DNA from 4 places in the Colwellia sp. MEBiC06753 genome. Region 1 is predicted to be linked to each of the others. Evidence: predicted binding sites of a transcription regulator. Region 1 holds the regulator's gene; each other region holds the start of a gene.
What was found. Region 1 encodes FNR, which switches genes on or off when oxygen is low (the NO sensors DNR and NnrR bind a similar motif). Its sites were predicted from a motif close to TTGATCTAGATCAA; they were not measured.
Positions count from the first base shown of each region.

Region 2: a site for FNR is predicted at 2,111-2,124, ahead of clpB (ATP-dependent chaperone ClpB). Genes of this name have one in related genera too.
Region 3: a site for FNR is predicted at 1,103-1,116, ahead of ubiU (ubiquinone anaerobic biosynthesis protein UbiU). Genes of this name have one in related genera too.
Region 4: a site for FNR is predicted at 1,844-1,857, ahead of ACOB82_RS02225 (MBL fold metallo-hydrolase RNA specificity domain-containing protein). Genes of this name have one in related genera too.

Region 1 covers NZ_JBQMTM010000006.1:9,966-13,167, forward strand. The annotation lists gene uspE (universal stress protein UspE) at 1-774, opposite strand, end outside; gene fnr (fumarate/nitrate reduction transcriptional regulator Fnr) at 952-1,671, opposite strand; gene ACOB82_RS06385 (sulfite exporter TauE/SafE family protein) at 1,721-2,392, opposite strand; gene ccoS (cbb3-type cytochrome oxidase assembly protein CcoS) at 2,389-2,667, opposite strand; gene ACOB82_RS06395 (heavy metal translocating P-type ATPase) at 2,664-3,202, opposite strand, start outside.
Region 2 covers NZ_JBQMTM010000002.1:195,643-198,844, reverse strand. The annotation lists gene clpB (ATP-dependent chaperone ClpB) at 1-2,006, opposite strand, end outside; gene pgeF (peptidoglycan editing factor PgeF) at 2,179-2,961, opposite strand; gene rluD (23S rRNA pseudouridine(1911/1915/1917) synthase RluD) at 2,942-3,202, opposite strand, start outside.
Region 3 covers NZ_JBQMTM010000001.1:158,110-161,311, forward strand. The annotation lists gene ACOB82_RS00735 (thiamine pyrophosphate-dependent enzyme) at 1-1,037, opposite strand, end outside; gene ubiU (ubiquinone anaerobic biosynthesis protein UbiU) at 1,229-2,221, shown strand; gene ACOB82_RS00745 (U32 family peptidase) at 2,260-3,120, shown strand; gene ACOB82_RS00750 (bacteriohemerythrin) at 3,168-3,202, shown strand, end outside.
Region 4 covers NZ_JBQMTM010000002.1:76,422-79,623, forward strand. The annotation lists gene ACOB82_RS02220 (AMP-binding protein) at 117-1,706, shown strand; gene ACOB82_RS02225 (MBL fold metallo-hydrolase RNA specificity domain-containing protein) at 1,939-3,202, shown strand, end outside.

The DNA of each region.
Region 1 (3,202 bases):
TTGCGATAACGCTTCAATGGTATCTTCCGGTAAGCCTTCTTTAACATGTGTGTTTGCGACATCAATACCAAATGCATTTGCATGTTTTTCCATGGCTTGTTTATGATGCAATAACATAGTGTCGTTATATTGGCTGGCATCAAACTCTGGTATTTCAATTGCAATATTAACTGGCGTGCCAGGGTAGGAGTTAACTAAGTGAACATTAGCGTTCATCAGGCCTGCAAGGTGCTTGGCCTCTTCGGTTATGATGTTATTCAGTGATTGGTGTTCTTGCTCGTCACTACCAACATTAACCGCCGCTAAAATATTGCCATTGTCTGGCCAAGAATGCTCTTTTACTAACAGTAACGGGCAAGGGCATTTACGTAATAAATGCCAATCGGTTGGCGTAAAAATAACTGATTTTAATTTATCGTGCTCATGGGTGCCTTTAATGACAATATCAAATTGATGCTTAAGCACTTGATCTATAACCGCTTCAAATGGGCGGTTATGCCAGACTACATCAATGGTAATATTGTTTTGTTGGGCGTTAAGCGACTTGATCTGCTCTTCAATCCACACCTTGCGATCATTGATCACTGTTTGTCGCATCGCATCACGTTCATCACTTGATAACATCGTGGTCATTTCATAGGAGAAATCAAAAATGCTTAGAAATGCCGTTATGCTTGCACCAGTTTTGCTGCCTAGTTCAATTGCTCGGCTCAGTGCTTTTTGATCTTCTGTTGTTGGATCAATTACAACAAGTATTTTTTGATACGTTTCCATTTATGCCTCGTTTGCCACATTGTTGATTTAAATAGTTTGCCCGCTATTGGCAATTAATTATTTGTTTTAAATCAAAAAATGCATTCGTTACATTATGACTAAAGCGCTATATTATGACTAAAGCATAGTATGGAAATATGATGATTTAAAGTGGAGGTTGACACCTTACTTTTATTTTTACTTCAATAAGGCGACTTCATTTAACTTATCAATATCATTTAAGGTAATCAGTTTACCATCGACATTGATTAACCCTTCTTTATGAAAACGATTTAATAAGCGGCTTATGGTTTCTACGGTTAAACCAATATAGTTACCAATATCACCTCGGGTCATGGTTAATCGAAATTCTTTTGGCGATAGGCCACGCGCTTTATAACGAGTGCTCAGAGTTGCTAAAAAGGTGGCTAGTCGCTGCTCGGCATTTTTGCGATTAAGTAACGATAACATTTCTTGATCAGTTCTGATCTCATTACTCATTAAACGTAATACCTGACGCTTTAACGCAGGCATACTGTTAGAAAGTTCATCTAAGGTATTGTAAGGAATTTCACAAACCATCGCGGTTTCTAGTGCTTGCGCAAAACTTTGGTGCTCGCTACTCGCTAGCGCGTCGAAGCCGAGTAAATCGCCCGCTAAATGAAAACCGGTAATTTGTTCTTCACCACTTGAGTCAATGGTGAATGTTTTGAATGTGCCTGAACGTATGGCAAATAATGAATGCAATGCTTCACCATCTTGGAATATTTTTTCACCCTTTCTGATTGGGCGTTTACGATCAATGATATTGTCTAAGGTATCTAGTTCTTTTTCATTAAGTGAAAAGGGCAAGCATAACTCGCTGATACTACAGTTTTGACAATGGATATGACTTTTATGAGCACATGATTCAGACATTTACAGGTTTAACTCATCAATTGAATTGGTTTAGCCAAAGGCCATGATATTAAAACATTGCTTGGTAGGCAACCAAGACCCCGTAAAAACCATAAGCAATTAGTATAATAGCCATAGTTTTTCGAAATAAATTGGACTGTAAGAGCCCCTTTATTGAAAAAATGCCGAATGATAATGACAGTAGCGCCGGCAATGTTCCTAAGCCAAAGGCTGCCATAATTAAGGCGCCATTTTCCATGCTGCCGCTGGCCATTGACCAAGTGAGTGTTGAATAAACCAGGCCACAGGGTAACCAGCCCCATATAATACCTAATGCCAGTGCTTTGGCATTTGAGTCAACCGGCAGTACTTTACTGGCCAGTGGTGAAATAAATTGCCAAATAAATTTTCCAGCTTGTTCTATTTTGGTTAATAACATTAACCATTGACCAAGATAGAGCCCAAGTAAAATTAAAAAAATGGCAGAAATTAGCCGTAATGCATGCAGAGGAAAGCCAATACTTTTGGCTGCTAAAGAACCGGTAAAGCCGACAATTGCGCCAATAATGCTGTAAGACGCAATGCGTCCTAGGTTATAGGCAAGGGTAAATTGCCATTTTTGCTTGTGGTTTTGCTGAGGAATTGCCGAAAGCAACATACCTGAAACGCCACCACACATCATTAGGCAATGTCCTGATCCTAGTAAACCAATAACAAATGCGGAAAGTAAATCTAAGGTCATTTGTTGGTTGAATCACCGTTGATTGTTGTTTTTTCTGATTGTTGTGCGGTGTTTTCTACAACTTCAATGTGGCTTTTTTGAGCGTCAATTGGCTTCTCTTGTGCACCAGCATGCTTGTCTGAGGCCTGTTGTTTGCTTTCATCGTCAAATAAAATACTTAACCCTTCTTTTTCTAAATCGTTAAACTGCTCGGTTTTAACCGCCCAAAAAAACAGGTAAATCCCGACAATGGTTAAAATAATCGCAATAGGAATAAGTACGTAAATAACACTCATGATTTTAAAAGTCGCAGCGAGTTGGTAATCACTAAAATCGAGCTTGCAGACATCCCGATAACCGCAAGGTAAGGGGTGATAAATCCACAAACAGCCAATGGCAACACAATAGCATTATAGCCAATTGCCCAACAGTAATTTTGGTAAATAATACGTCGGGTTTTAATACTGGTGTTACGCAGTGTTGTGATAGAAGACAGCTTATTATTTAATAAAATGGCATCTGCGCCACTTTTCGCGACATCTGTACCACCGCCCATAGCGATAGAAACATGAGCGGCACTGAATACTGGCGTGTCATTAACACCATCACCTACCATAGCAACGGTTTTTGTTGCTTGCAGCTTTTGCACAATATCCATTTTTTCATGGGCTGAAAGGCCTGCATGTACTTCGTCTAATGGCAGTTGTTTGCTTACTTTTTCACAACCTGTTTGGCTATCGCCAGATAGCATGATTGTTTTAATGTTGGCTTGATGTAAATGTTCAATAACCGAATTAGCCTCATCTCTTGGCTTATCGGATAAATAAATTG
Region 2 (3,202 bases), on a different contig from region 1:
TTACGTCTAACGGCTTCGGTTAAATAGCCACCTTCTTCATAACCAACATAGCCAGGAGGAGCGCCAACTAAGCGTGCTACAGAATGTTTTTCCATAAATTCTGACATGTCTACGCGAATTAACGCATCTTCGGTGTCAAACAAGAACTCTGCCAGCGCCTTAGTTAATTCGGTTTTACCAACACCAGTTGGCCCTAAAAATAGGAATGAACCAATCGGTTGATTCGGGTCGGCAAGGCCTGCACGCGAGCGTCTAATCGCGTTGGAAACAGCAACCACGGCCTCTGATTGACCAATGACTCGCTGATGCAAATTATCTTCCATCGCTAGTAACTTCTCGCGCTCTTCAGAAAGCATTTTTGCTACAGGAATACCGGTTGCTCGACTTAAAACATCGGCAATTTCAACTTCAGTGACCTTATTGCGAATCAAGCTCATTTCCTGCATTTCAGCTTGGCTGGCTAAATCTAATTGCTTTTCGAGCTCAGGAATTTGACCGTATTGCAATTCCGACATTTTATTTAAGTCGCCCACACGACGCGCCGCTTCTAAGTCAATTCGTGCCTGCTCTAAATCTGCCTTGATGGTTTGAGTGCCATGCAACGCTGCTTTTTCCGTTGTCCAAACCTCATCAAGCTCATCATAATTAGCTTGAAGTTTAGTGATTTCCTCTGAGATCGCTTCTAAGCGTTTTACTGAAGCATCGTCGCCCTCGCCTTCCAGCGCCTTTTGCTCTAGCTTTAACTGAATTATACGACGATCTAATTTATCCAGATCTTCTGGTTTAGAGTCCATCTGCAAGCGAATGCTTGATGCAGCTTCATCAATTAAATCAATTGCTTTGTCAGGCAATTGGCGATCACTGATATAGCGATGCGACAAAGTTGCGGCCGCAACAATGGCCGGATCGGTAATATCTACGGAGTGATGAAGTTCATAACGCTCTTTTAAACCTCGAAGAATGGCAATGGTATCTTCGACACTTGGCTCATTAACAATAACTTTTTGGAAACGACGCTCTAACGCCGCATCTTTTTCAATATATTGGCGATATTCATCTAATGTCGTTGCACCAACACAATGTAAATCACCACGAGCCAGCGCCGGTTTTAGCATATTACCAGCATCCATCGCACCGTCAGTTTTACCTGCGCCAACCATAGTGTGCAATTCATCAATAAATAAAATAACTTGGCCTTCAAGCTTGGCTAGTTCGCTAAGCACCGCCTTTAAACGCTCTTCAAATTCACCGCGATATTTGGCACCGGCAACCAGTGCCCCCATATCAAGTGATAATACTTGTTTATTCTTTAAGCCTTCTGGCACTTCGTGATCAACAATACGTTGCGCTAAACCTTCAACAATCGCAGTTTTACCAACCCCAGGATGACCAATTAACACAGGGTTATTTTTAGTTCTACGTTGCAGTACTTGAATCGCGCGTCGAATTTCATCATCACGACCAATCACGGGATCTAGTTTACCTTGCTCTGCACGCTCCGTTAAATTAACGGTAAACTTATCTAAGGCTTGACGCACATCTTCAGCATTTGGGTCATTGACATTTTGCCCGCCTCTAACGTGGTCAATGGCTTCTTTAAAGCGCTTTTCTGTTGCGCCAAGTGATTTTAATGTTTGACCAAGTACACCGGTGTCTTCGAGTGCCGCTAGTAAAAATACATCTGACGATATGTAGGTATCATTAAGTTTTTGCGCGTATTTATCACAAAGATTTAGCAACTTGCCAGTTGTAGAAGATAACTGTACTTCTCCGCCAACACCGTGAACTTGTGCTAAGCCATCGAGCGCTTTTTCTAACTGTGTTTGCAATGAATTAACATTAACACCGGCACTTTTTAGTAAGGGAATAACGCTGTTACCGGTTTGCTTCATTAACGCCAGCATTAAATGAATAGGTTCAATAAATTGATGATCACGCCCAAGCGCTAACGACTGAGCATCTGAAATCGCCATTTGAAATGACTGAGTAAATCTGTCTAAACGCATGTTTAACTCTCCGCAATAATCTATCTGGCAGCACAAGCACGCCTTAACTTAGTATTATTTATAAGGGCGTTGTGGATAAATTCAACAAAGCGCTGTTAATAAGTTTGATTTAAAACAAGTTTTTGAAAAGGAATTTAGCAAGAAAAGAATTAAATAATGTGTAAACCAACGTTTAATCCACAAGGCAAATGACTGATGCCATTCTGCCTGTAATATTTTCACGGCGATAAGAATAATAGCGCTTAGGCATGGAGTACGTGCAATCATCTAGCTGCTCAATAGTATTTACACCTTCACGCGCTAATAGTTGCCTTGCCAATAATTGTAAGTCTGCGAAATATTTATCTTTATTTTCACATGGAATATCGGATGGAATAAAGGCTTGCTCAGATTCAGGCAACAAGTTGATAAATGCTTGCTTTACCTCTGCCCCCACTTCAAAAGCAGTTTTACCTATACATGGCCCTAACCAAGCTACAATTTCCTTAGGCTGAATAGCCATCACCTGCAAAGTATTGGTAATAATATTTTGTGCCAGTGGTCGCCAGCCGCCGTGAATGGCTGCAACACAAGTGCCTGTTTTATCCGCCAACAAAATGGGTAAACAGTCCGCAGTCATAATTGACAGGGCAATATGCTTTTTTCGCGTAACGCTGGCATCGGCAATAATCGGCTGTGATTGTACTTCGTTGATTTCGACAACCTGATTGCCATGAACCTGCGATAACCACTGGATTTGGCTTTTGGCTGGTAGAGCCGTTTTTAACAACTCTCGATTTTGAATGACTCGTTCAAGGTTATCGCCAACATGATCGCCTAGATTAAATGCGCTATATGGTGAATGTGCATCTACCGTTAATGGCGAGGAATATCTATGTGTGCTAAATGCCTGCACGTTGGCAGGCATCGCAATAGGAGTGAGATCTAATCGGAGCTTAGTATTGCTCTTCTTCATTAAGCTTATTGTCTTCTTGAAGCAAGCTAACCAGTTTAACAAAATCGTCTGGCAATTCTGCGCGCCAAGTCATTTCTACACCAGTAATAGGGTGATAAAGTTTCAACATCGCAGCATGTAGCGCTTGGCGTTTAAAGCCACGTAAATAATCTAATAGCTCAGGTGTGGCATTTTTAGGCGGGCGAGGACGGCCGCCGTATAACGGATCGCCAACCAAAGGATGAGCAATGTGTGCCATATG
Region 3 (3,202 bases), on a different contig from region 1:
GTGCCAGTATTAAATGCCGCATTAGTATCTTGATAATAAATACTGGTATCTACCTCTAAAATATAATCAACATGGTGTTCAATATATTGCCGATTTGGTTCCCGACTAAACACGCCATTGTAGCAACCAAGAGATAATGGCTCTGATTCATCAAATACCCCTTTAGCTAGCCAAGTGGTGGCAAATGGAATATTGAACTTATGGCTGAACTTAAGTAATAAATCTTTTAGTTTTTTATTTAATCGGACATTCTCGCCAATGTAGATCAGCGGATTATTGGCATTTTGCAGCTTTTGAATAATCTGCTTAGCAATTAACTGCTCACCTTGAAGTACATAATTTTCACCATGCAAATGCTCAGGGCTTGCTGGCAGTTGAATTGCCTGTGTCGGAGCAAAAATTAAATCTCTCGGAATTTCAATAAACACTGGCTGTTTATTTAAGTATGCGTGACAAACTAATTGGAAAAATCGTTCCGCCGCCATATTAGGCTGGTGTTGATTACGGGCGCCTTGTAATCGTTCCGCGGTCATACCAAGTGCGCGAAATGCATCTAAGGCGCAATCATATTCTGCCCGCCATGAAGATGCTGAGGCAATGGTGTGGTGTATGGTGTGAGGTACAGTATGGTGGGAGATTTCACTTTCGCCCGGTGCACCAGAAATAAAAACTACCGGCAACTTTTCAGTAATTGCTAATGCGGCAGCACTGGTGCAGGGCAGGCTGCCAACCGTATAAGTAGTTAAAGTTGCACCAATACCGTTAAATTCCGCATGCCCGCAAGCGTTAAACCCCGCGTGCATTTCATTACTTGATGGTGATAACTCAATCTTACCTTGTAAAGCTGCAATAAGGTTCGCGGCAAAATCGCCACCAACACCATAAATTTGATGACAACCAAACCAGTTTAAAATATCGGCAATAGCGTGGCCGAGTAGTGGTAATGATTGTGAATATGCTTGTCCAAAATTTTCAGAATAACTTTGTAAGTTTTTTTCTGAGCCATTTGTTGAATATTGCTGACTTAACGCTGTCATGTTGATTATCTATTGCTATTAACTAAAGTCTTGCTGGATATTTGCAAAATTAACGCGAACAGTTTTTGCGTTGGATCAATAAATAAAACAAAGGGTACAGGGCATTAGGAGTACCTCTTTTGGGGCATTGTTGATAAGCCAAATATAGTGACAATGTAAACAAACATAAGCACAAGTTTGGAGATTGGCACATGGAATTATTGTGTCCTGCAGGTAATTTATCTTCACTTAAAACCGCGGTTGATAATGGTGCCGATGCCGTTTATATCGGTTTGAAAAATGATACCAACGCCAGACATTTTGCTGGTCTGAACTTTACTGATAATAAGCTTGAGCAGGCGGTGCAGTATGTGCGTGATCATCAGCGCAAACTTCATATCGCCATTAATACCTTTGCCAATAGCAGTCACTGGCATACTTGGCAAAAGTCGGTTGATTTAGCGGCAGCGCTTGGTGTTGATGCACTAATTGTTGCGGATATTTCTGTACTTGAATATGCAGCAAGCAACTATCCAGATCTCACCCTTCATTTATCTGTGCAAGCCTCAGCAACCAATGCCGAGGCTATTCGTTATTATCAGCAGCACTTTAATGTACAGCGCGTTGTACTGCCTAGAGTATTGTCAATTCACCAAGTAAAACAATTGGCAAGAGCGACCAATGTTGAGCTTGAAGTATTTGCTTACGGCAGTTTGTGCATTATGGCTGAAGGGCGCTGTCATTTGTCTTCATATTTAACCGGCGAATCACCGAATATGAATGGTGTATGCTCGCCCGCTAAATTTGTTAACTGGCAAGAAACTGATAGCGGTTTAGAGTCACGTCTTAACAATATTTTAATTGATAAATACGCCCCACAAGAAGCGGCTGGTTATCCAACTTTATGTAAAGGGCGCTTTGATGTTGATGGCTCTCGTTATCATGCACTTGAAGAGCCAACCAGCTTAAATTCAATGGAACTATTACCTGAGCTAATCAATATCGGCATAGCGTCGATCAAAATTGAAGGCCGCCAGCGCAGTAGTGCCTACGTTAAAACGGTAACTCGCACCTGGCGTCAGGCAATTGATGCTTGCGCTAGCCAAAAAGAATTTACTATTTCGCCCAATTGGCAACAAAGTTTGGCTGAAGTTTCCGAGGGCAGTCAAACAACGCTTGGCGCTTATCATAAACCTTGGCAGTAATTGGCTGTAAAAGATAATAGTTGGTAGTAGAGGAATGCATGAAATATTCATTAGGCAATATCTTATATTTCTGGCCGAAAGCTGAGGTTGAAGCGTTTTATCAGCAGGCTAAGGCTAGTGACGCCGATATTATTTATTTAGGCGAATCGGTTTGTAGTAAACGCAGAGAATTAAAGCGTAAAGATTATTTAGCACTTGCCAAAGAGTTAACCTTAGCGGGCAAGCAAGTGGTGCTATCGACTATGGTATTGCTTGAAGCCCCATCTGAACTTAACGAGTTAAAACGATATTGTGATAACGGCGATTATCTTGTTGAAGCCAATGATATGTCTGCGGTGCAATTGTTGTCTGAGCGTAGCTTACCATTTGTTGCTGGTAGTGCATTAAACCTATACAACCATCACTCGTTAAACTTATTACATAAGCAGGGCATGATCAGGTGGTGTATTCCGGTTGAATTATCTCAAGACAGGTTATGGCAAATAGTTGAAAAATGCCAAATAAGCGGCATACGTGAACAGTTCGACATTGAAGTCACTAGCTATGGTCATTTGCCGCTGGCATATTCTGCTCGTTGTTTTACGGCTCGCTCTGAAAACAGGGCAAAAGATGACTGTCAACTTTGCTGTATTGATTACCCCAATGGGCGTCTGACTAAAAGCCAAGAAGGGGATTCATTATTTGTGCTAAATGGCATTCAAACCATGTCGGGAGATTGTTACAACCTGAGTAATGAACAGCAAAATATGAATGGCTTGGTTGATATTATGCGGGTTAACCCTGAGGGCGACTTTGCATTTCAAGTAATTTCCGCGCTTAAGGCTGAATGTAAAATTCCACTAAATAACAAGCACACCAATGGCTATTGGCATCAAATAGCCGGTATGCACCTGAAATAATTATATGAAACAGTTAAATAACAACCGTTAATTATCGGGAGGTTAGAATGCTGCCAATTGAATGGGAGGCAAGTTATAACAT
Region 4 (3,202 bases), on a different contig from region 1:
TATTATTCGTTATAAAAATAACAATTAAAATGCCAAGTTATACAGAAAACGGTAAGCTTGGCACAAATAAAGGGAAGGTAACTTCCTTTAATTGATCCAATATGAGGAAAGAATTCATGCAGTCGAATGTAAATGACTATCACAATCTTAGCCATTTTCTAAGTGAAGCTATGCAGCAATTTAAAGATAAAGCCGCTTATAGCTGTTTAGGACAAGAGCTAACTTTTGCCGAAATTGATGCAAAATCAACGGCACTTGCGGCATATTTTCAGTCGTTAGGGTTGAAAGCCGGTGATCGTATTGTTATTCAACTGCCCAATATTACCCAATATCCAATTACCACTTATGCAGCATTTAAAGCCGGGCTGGTGGTCGTAAATACCAACCCACTTTATACCCCGCGTGAAATGAAACACCAGTTTAATGACTCTGGTGCCAAAGCCATTGTTATTCTGAAAGACCTTTACCCTAAGCTTGCAGAAATACAACAAGAGGTTGGTATTGAACATGTGATTATCACTGGTGCTGCTGATTTACTAACTGGCGCCGATGCATTATCCGATAATGAATTAGCAGCAAGTGGGGCTTCAGGCTGTTCACTAATCGGTTTTAACCCGGCAATTAGTGCAGGTGAGTCATTGGCACTTGTCGAGTCTCTAGCAAGCATTGATGATGTCGCGGTATTGCAATATACCGGTGGCACTACAGGTGTTTCAAAAGGTGCCCAATTAACTCACCGCAACTTAATTGCTAATACTATTCAAACAGAGCAGCGCTTAGGGGAGCACTGTAAAGAAGGGCAGGAAATATTTATCTGTCCTTTACCGGTTTATCATATTTATGCGTTTATGGTGAACATGTTGTTGTTTGCGTCCAAAGGTAATTTAAATGTACTTATTCCTAACCCACGTGATCTAGATGGCTTTATTGCAGCCATTAAACCGTATCGTATGACCGGTTTTTCTGGGATTAATACCTTGTTTGTTGGCTTGTGCACTAAGCCAGAATTTCGAGAGCTAGACTTTAGCAAATTAAGTTTAACTGTCTCTGGTGGTACAGCATTAACCAGTGCTGCAGCTAGTATTTGGCAAGAAGTGACGGGCTGCACGATTTCTGAAGGCTATGGTTTATCAGAAACCTCACCGGTTTTAACCCTTAATACGCCAGGTGAAGAACAAATTGGAACCGTTGGTTTACCGTTACCTGACACTGAAATTCAGTTTTGGGATGAAAACGACACGCCAGTAGCTGAGGGAGAAAGTGGTCAAATCGTTGCTCGCGGCCCGCAAATTATGAAAGGTTATTGGAATATGCCTGAAGAAACCGCTAAGGCAATTTCAAGTGATGGCTTTTTCAAAACGGGTGATATTGGTTTACGCTTGCCCAATGGTTACATCAAAATTGTTGATCGCCTAAAAGACATGATTATTGTTTCAGGGTTTAATGTTTACCCTAATGAAATTGAAGATGTGTTAGTTTCGCACCCTGCGATTTTAGAAGCGGCGGTAATTGGTGAAGAAGATGCTAAAACCGGCGAAGCCGTTCATGCTTATATTTCATTAAAACAACAGGTTACTGAGCAAGAGGTGATTGATTATTGCCGTGAGCATTTAACCAATTACAAAGTGCCGAAGAAAGTAACGATTTTAGAAGAGTTACCAAAATCAACCGTAGGGAAAATTTTACGTAGAGAATTGCGTAAATAATTACCGTTTATATGTAATTTTTCTGAGCTAAGACTTTAGCTTTGGTTATTTTAAAGCCCTGAATCATATGGTTCGGGGCTTTTTTATGAATTTAAAGGTGGCTGTGCTGTTAGTTATTAATAAATAACATTATTTATTTGTTTTAGATTAAGAAACACTAATAATTTTTCCCGCTTTGATACGATTACTTCTACACTTAATGGCATAAACAATTTGAATTCAAGGAACGTCAATGGCTACCATTTCTTTTCACGGCGCAGCACAGGAAGTTACAGGCTCTTGTCATTTATTAAGTTCACCAGCAGTCGGCAAAATTTTGCTTGATTGTGGCCTCCATCAAGGTAGCCGCTCAAGGAAACAGCTAAGTCGAGAGCAATTTGGTTTTAACCCTCGCACAATAGATGCTGTCATTTTATCTCATGCCCATTTAGATCATTCAGGGCGTTTGCCGGCATTAGTCCATGATGGTTTTGAAGGAAAAATTTATTGCTCGCAAGCCACAGCGCAATTATTGCCAGTGATGTTATTTGATGCGTTGAGTTTGTATGAAAGTGAATTGGAGCGTGAGAATCGCAAGTTGCGCAGAAAAGGCAAGCCAGAAATTCCAGCGATTTACTCTAAAACTGATGTTATTGATGTTTTAGCCCTGTGTGAACCTAAAGCGTATAAAGAAACATTTCACCTATCGCAAAATGCTAGCTGTTGTTTTTATGATGCTGGTCATATTCTTGGCTCCGCAATTTCAGAAATTAAACTTACCGAAAAAGGTAAACAGAAAACCCTAGTGTTCTCTGGCGATTTAGGTAAAAAAGATACCTTGTTGATGAATGACCCAACGTTTTTAACCTCTGCTGATATTGTTTTAATGGAAGGTACTTACGGCGATAGAGAGCACAAATCGATGGGTGATACCCTTGCTCAATTTAAAGAAATTTTGCACAACGCATACACGCGAGGCGGCAATGTGATGATCCCGTCTTTTGCTGTCGGCAGAACCCAAGAATTATTACTGTATTTAGGCAAACTTCAACACGCTGGTGAGTTAGATAATTGGCAGATATTTCTAGATAGCCCGATGGCAATTGAAGTGACTAAAATATACGATCAATGGTTGCCTACGCTTGATTGTGAAGGGGTAAAACCTTTATGTACGGGTGAACAAACGTTATTAAAAAACTTTCTTTCAACGTTACATTTAACGGTTAAAGCTGATGATTCAATGGCGATAAATAAAATTACCAAAGGCGCCATTATTATTGCCGGCAGCGGTATGTGCACCGGCGGCCGCATTACTCATCATTTTAAACATCGAATTTGGGACAGCCGAAATACTGTGGTGTTTGTTGGTTATCAAGCTAATGGCACCCTTGGTCGCAACATTGTTGAGGGCGCGAGCCAAATAAAACTCTTTGGGGAAGATATTATTGTCAAAGCCAATATTGAAACATTAGGCGGATTTTCCGCTCATGCCGGACAAAGTGAGCTAATTGATTGGG